DNA from 2 places in the Thermostichus sp. OS-CIW-20 genome. Region 1 is predicted to be linked to the other one. Evidence: riboswitches for the same ligand, from Rfam matches in the RefSeq annotation. Region 1 holds a riboswitch; the other holds the start of a gene.
What was found. A riboswitch is a leader RNA that binds a small molecule or an ion and turns the genes downstream of it on or off. The one in region 1 is predicted to bind cobalamin.

Region 1 (3,212 bases):
CATCATCGTTTCTGTTTTTTCGCTAGCAGAACCACCGGAGCAGGAGAACCAGAGGTCAGGTTCACAGATCGCCTGCCTGCATCTCAGTTTATCCCGCCGGCAGCCTCTGTTTCTCGCTTAGGGCACTTGCCAAGCCCGCTGGTGGTAGCTCTGCAATTCGGCCCAGGGATCCGCTGCTGCTGCGGGGGTATGGCCGTGGTTGTGGTGATGGTGAGAGTGATGGTGATGGGATCCGTGCCCATGGGAGTCATGGTCATGGTGATGAGTATGCCCCGCTCCCAGCTCTGCGCTCACCGCCAGGCGAAACTTGCAGAGGTGGCAGTTCATCAGGGTTTGGCCCTGGAGAGCTTCCTGCTCCAGTTGCTGCAGGCTGTGCAGCACCGCGTCCACAAGGCCCAATTCCGGCAGCATCAGCCAGTCGATCTCGGGGTATTGGCGTCGCCGTTCTTGCACCGCCGCCTCGATTTTTTTCACCAGCACCCCTGTAAAGAGAAAATAGGGCAGCACAACCACCCGGCGCGGCTGCCAAGAGAGGGCCCGCTCCAGACCCACCGGCAGGCGGGGATGGGTGATGCCGATAAAGCAGGTTTCCACGGCAGCAAACCCGGATCCTTCCCAAAGCAGCCGGGCCAGCTTACAGGCTTCGGCGTTGGCTTCGGGATCGCTGGAGCCGCGACCGACAAACAGCAACACCGTTTCCGCCCCTGGGATCTGCTGCGGCTGGGCAGCCAGCAGAGTGGCCAATCGCTCCCGCAACAGTTGCAAGATCTCGACCCGGATCCCCAGCGGCCCGCCGTAGTGGATGCGCAACTGCGGGTGGAGGGCCTGCAGACGATCCAGCTCCACCGTCACGTCGAACTTGTTGTGGCGCGCCCCAAAAAGCAGCAGCGGCAGGGCCACGATCTCCTGCCACCCTTGGGCCAAGCATTGTTCCACCCCCTGGGCAATACTGGGCTGGGCTAGCTCCAAAAAGCAGGGGATCACCGGCCGATGGGGGGTGAGGGATTGATAAACTTGGGCCAGCTCCAGAAAGGCTTGCTGCCCTTCAGGGTCACGGGATCCATGGCCGATGAGCAACAGGGGCAAGGCAGGAGAAGAAAACTGCCCAACCGCACGGGGAGGGGAAAAACTGAGGACATCCAACACAAAAAACTCCGTTCCTTGTGAATCGCAAGGGGTACAGGACAAGGGCAGGTGGGTGTTCTGGCTGAGGGAGGGATCCCATCACAGTTGCGTCACAGTGGCGGATTTGCACCGCGCTTTCCCCAGTCTGCCTGAGCTTCTTAGGTTAGCTTGCCGCCTGCCGTTCACCAAGCCCCCCTGGGGGGATAGCCCCGGCCCCCTGCCTTGATCCCTAGCTCCCCTCTCCCCCAGGGAGAGGGGTTGGGGGTGAGGGTACCTCAGGGAGAGGGGTTGGGGGTGAGGGCCGAAAATGCCACAGCCGCAGGGCATTAGCCACTACGGAAACAGAGCTCAAGGCCATGGCTGCCCCCGCCAGCATGGGGTTGAGCAGCCAACCGGTGAAGGGGTAGAGCGCCCCGGCGGCAATCGGGATCCCGAGCGTGTTGTAGATAAAGGCGAAGAAGAGGTTTTGGCGGATGTTGGCAAGGGTGGCGCGGCTAAGTTGAATGGCGGTAACCACGCCCCGCAAATCGCCGGATATCAGGGTAATGTCGCTGGCGGCTATGGCCACATCGGTGCCCGTCCCGATGGCGATCCCCACATCGGCTTCTGCCAGTGCCGGCGCATCGTTAATGCCATCTCCCACCATCGCTACCCGGTGGCGGGGCCGTCTGAGCTGGCGAATATAGGCTGCCTTTTGCTCAGGGCGGACTTGGGCGATCACCCGGCGAATGCCTGCCTGCCGAGCAATGGCCTGGGCGGTGGTGGGGTTATCCCCGGTCAGCAGGATCACCTCCAGGCCCATCTCCTGAAGCTGGCGCACCGCTACAGGGGAGGTGGGTTTAATGGGGTCGGCAATGGCCAACAGCCCCACCAGACGGTGGGATTGCGCCACGCCGATCACCGTTTTGCCCTGGCTTTCCCAGGTCTGAACCCGCTCCAACCAAGAGGGATCCCAAGCGATCCCCATCGCCTGCAACCAGCTCAGCCGACCGATGCCGACCCACTGATCCTCCACCCAGGCTTCTGCCCCCTCGCCCACTTTTGCCTGAAAGTGCTGGGCCGGCGGGATCGAGATGCCTTCGGCTTCGGCTTTTTGCACCACTGCCTGGGCCAGCGGATGTTCCGAGTGTTGTTCCACCGCTGCTGCCAGGCGCAACAGGGCTAGGGGGGAAGATCCTGGCGTCCAGATCTCGGTGACGCTGGGACGGCCCTCGGTGAGGGTGCCGGTTTTGTCCAGGACGACTGTGCCCAGGCGATGGGCCAGCCATTCCAGGCTTTCGGCCCGCTTCACCAGGATCCCCAGTTCTGCCCCCCGCCCCGTCGCCACCATGATCGAGGTGGGGGTGGCCAACCCCAGCGCACAAGGGCAGGCGATGATCAGCACCCCAATGGTGTTCACCAAAGCCAGCGTCGGATTGCCCGCCAGCCCCCACCAGAGCACAAAAGTTAGGATGGCTACCCCGATCACCGCCGGCACAAACCAGGCCGTCACCCGATCCGCCACCTGTTGAATGGGAGCTTTGGATCCCTGGGCCTCCTGCACCAGGCGCACGATCTGGGCCAGAAGCGTATCTTTGCCCACCCGCCGCGCTTCCATCACAAAGCTGCCCGTCTGGTTGAGGGTGGCCCCGATAACCTCATCTCCTGCCGACTTGCTCACCGGCAGGCTCTCGCCCGTCACCATCGACTCGTCCAGGCTGGAGGATCCTTCCAGGATCACCCCGTCTACTGGCACCTTCTCACCGGGGCGCACCCGGATCCGATCCCCCACCTGCACTTCCCGAATCGGAATATCCTGCTCCACCCCCTGGCGAATTACCCTTGCCGTTTTCGGTTGCAGCCCGATCAGCTTGCGAATGGCCTCAGAGGTTTGCCTTTTGGCCCGTTGCTCCATCCACTTGCCCACCAGAATCAGGGTGGTGACCACCGCCGACACCTCATAATAGACATCCGGGTGCAGTCCTTGCCGGTGAAAATAGTCGGGGAAAACCGTTGGGAAAATGGAATAGAAGAAAGCCGCGCTCGTCCCCAAGGCCACCAGCGTGTTCATATCCGCCGAGCGCCGTTGCCAAGCGGCCCAAGCGCCT
Region 2 (3,212 bases), on a different contig from region 1:
CGTTGGCCCGATCAGTGGCCTATTGACTGCCTTGAATACTCATCCTGAAGCTAACTGGTTGGTTGTTGCCTGTGATCTACTGAACCTTCGGTCAGAAACAATCCAAAAGCTGCTGGATCACTACCAAGCCGAAACAATCGCAACTTGCTATGTTAACCCCGAGCGCGGCTTCCCGGAAGCTCTTTGCGCCATCTATACTCCTCAAGCTGCAGCGGTACTAGAAAGGGCTTACGCGGAAGGGGTGTACTGCCCTGTGGAAATCCTCAGCAGGCAGCCCTGCACCCTAGTTACCCCCAACCATGAGGTCGAGCTCATGAACGTCAATACCGCCGAGGAGTATGCCACTTTCCAATCAGTTTGGGGTAGTTGCAGCCATGGTAACTCAATCTGTCCTAAGTAAGACCGTAACAATTCAATATGTAGCAGTGCTGCGGGAACAGGCTCAGCGGAGCAGCGAAGTGCTGCAAACCAGTGCAGCAAACTACCTAGAGCTCTATCAGCAGCTGCAAGCAAAGTATGGATTTTCGCTAGCAGCGGAGGACGTTAAGGTTGCTGTCAATCATGAGTTCTGTGACTTGACTAGGCCGATAGATGAAGGTGCCTTGGTAGTTTTCATTCCACCAGTTTGTGGGGGCTAAATGCTGCGTTTTCTAATTGTGGATAGCACCATCCAGCCAGCTGAACTCAGTCGTTTGCTCGTCAATAACACAGCGGGTGCCTTAGTAACCTTCGAGGGCTGGGTACGCAACCACAGCCAGGGCAAACCTGTTCTCAGCTTGGAGTACGAAGTCTACGAGATCCTTGCCCAGAAGGAGGGCGAGAAGATCCTCCGAGAAGCCCACGCCAAGTTTGGCCTCTGCGGTGCTGTTGCCTGTCACCGCCAGGGTCATCTTGCAATTGGTGATATTGCGGTTTGGGTTGGTGCTACAGCTGAACATCGCGGCGCCGCTTTTGCTGGAGCACGTTACATCATTGATGCAATCAAGGAGCGCTTGCCCATTTGGAAAAAAGAGTACTACTGGGGTGAGCCGCCGCGTTGGGTTTTGTGTCAGAAAGCAAAGCCTTTGTTCCAGCAATTCCATAAGAACGCTATTGCTCGGCAGCCTTGCGGCGATACCCCCTAGCCTCTCTGCTAGTATCAGTGAGGTACCTGACCTGGGGCTGTAGCTCAGCCTGGATAGAGCAAGCGCCTCCTAAGCGCTAGGTCGGCGGTTCAAATCCGCCCAGTCCCGCTAAAACCAGTGATAGGATAAAGTCTACTGTCGGTTCTGACGGGGATCAGCCGTCAGAGGCAACGGGGAAAGTGCAGTGAGAATCTGCCGCTGTCCCGCAGCTGTGAGCCGGTTTTGGACTTGGGATCCCTAGTTCGTTGTTGCAAGAGGCCTTGAGACGCAAGCCAGCCCCTCCAAAACTGAGCAAGTCAGAATGCCCGCCGGCGGTTTTTCCACAGTTCACCATATCTGCGAGGTACAGATATGCTCCCCATTTTGACGTTAGCCCGTTCCCGTCTCGAAGTTTTTTCATCGGCCTGCTTACGGATTTTCGACGCTCTCGGATCGTAGGCACTCAGTCAAAAGCGCGGACAAGAGAGCTGAGCAGTTAGCTCAGGGGCAGCTAGGAGGACGGTTGCTCGCTTTGGTTGCACAAAAGAGTCCTCTGGGCATCCCCCTGTGCAGAGTGGGCAAGCCGCCAGGGTGAAGGAACGCCTTGACAGCTCCGGCAGGTTTCCTGGCCTAGGGAAAACCTTCTGCCGGGATGCCACCGATAGGCATGTCGGCGGCCATCTCTTGCTGCCTAGGTTGGATGACAACTGGCGGCAACCTCAATTACCGAATTCGATTCAGGACAAGGTACCTTATGGCCATTGAAACTCAAACCCTAGGCTATGCCCGCATGGGCAAGCGCCGCGAGCTGAAGAAAGCCCTGGAGGCCTTTTGGGGCGGCACCCTGGAGGCGGAAGCCTTGTTGGCGACGCTGCAGGATCTGGAGAGTCAGGCCTGGCGAACCCAGCGACAGGCCAACCTCGACCACATTGCCGTAGGAGATCAAACCCTCTACGACCACGTTTTGGACTGGGCCACCTGGCTGGGGCTGATTCCCTCCCGGTTTCAGAGCTTATCAGGCCTGGAGCGCTACTTTGCCATGGCGCGGGGGCAGGAGGGGCTGCCGGCCTTGGAAATGACCAAGTGGTTTGACACCAACTACCACTACCTGGTGCCGGAAATTGAGGCCGACGCGATCCCTCAGGCCCATTTCGACGACTTCCTGGCCACGGTGCGACGGGCGCAAGGGATCCTAGGAAACCGCACCAGCCCCGTCCTCCTCAGTCCGGTTACCCTTCTTGCTCTAAGCCAGCGCTCTGGCGAGTTGCGGGGGGATCTGGAGAAGCTGCTTCCTCTCTACAGAGAACTCTTGCAGGAGCTGCAGCGCCTGGGGATCCGGGAAGTGCAAGTCCATGAGCCCATCTTGGTGACCAGCGAAGGCAAAAGTCTTCAGGAAGCGGTGGAGCAGACCTACCGCTGGCTTGCAAGCGTGGGGATCCCTCTCCACCTGGTTACCTACTTTGACGACTTGGGGGAGACTTACCCCTGGGCGGTGGAGCTTCCGGTAGCTGGCCTCAGCCTCGACTTCACCCGCGGCCACAACCTGGAACTGGTCAGAGCCCACGGCTTCCCCGCCGACAAGATCCTGGGGGCGGGGGTAGTGGACGGGCGCAACGTCTGGCAGATCCAGCCCAAAGCCGTTCTGGCCACTCTGCAAGAGCTGCAAGCCCTAGCCCCCAACCTGCGGGTGCAGCCTTCTTGCTCGCTCCAATTTGTGCCCCACGACGCTGCTCTGGAAACCCACCTGCCAGAGCCTTTGCGCAATGTTCTCAGCTTTGCCGAGCAGAAGCTGGCCGAGGTGGTTCTGCTGGCCCGCACCCTCAACGGCGAAGACACCGCCGCCCAGCAGCAGGAGCTGGAGCAGCAGTGGCAGGCCTTCCAGGACTTCAATCCCCCCAACTCTACAGTGCGCCAGGCCTTGGCCAACCTGACGGCGCAGGACTTCCAGCGCTCCCTTCCCTACGAGCAGCGTATAGGCCGGCAGGTCAAGCTGCCACCGCTGCCGACCACCACCATCGGCTCTTTTCCCCAAACCCCCGAAGTGCGGCAGTGGCGGGTCAAGTACAAAAAGGGCGAGATCTCCCAGGCCGAATACGAAGCTGCCATCGA

Region 2: linked by a shared signal. The riboswitch ahead of metE (5-methyltetrahydropteroyltriglutamate--homocysteine S-methyltransferase) and the one ahead of ACVWXC_RS11840 (sirohydrochlorin chelatase) in region 1 are both predicted to bind cobalamin.

The regions. Positions count from the first base shown of each region.
Region 1 covers NZ_JBSSEF010000039.1:16,176-19,387, reverse strand. The annotation lists gene ACVWXC_RS11845 (hypothetical protein) at 1-6, opposite strand, end outside; gene ACVWXC_RS11840 (sirohydrochlorin chelatase) at 118-1,146, opposite strand; cobalamin riboswitch at 1,177-1,319, opposite strand; gene ACVWXC_RS11835 (heavy metal translocating P-type ATPase) at 1,355-3,212, opposite strand, start outside.
Region 2 covers NZ_JBSSEF010000014.1:10,256-13,467, reverse strand. The annotation lists gene moaC (cyclic pyranopterin monophosphate synthase MoaC) at 1-400, shown strand, start outside; gene ACVWXC_RS06975 (MoaD/ThiS family protein) at 339-638, shown strand; gene ACVWXC_RS06970 (molybdopterin synthase catalytic subunit) at 639-1,124, shown strand; tRNA gene ACVWXC_RS06965 (tRNA-Arg) at 1,158-1,232, shown strand; cobalamin riboswitch at 1,247-1,451, shown strand; gene metE (5-methyltetrahydropteroyltriglutamate--homocysteine S-methyltransferase) at 1,858-3,212, shown strand, end outside.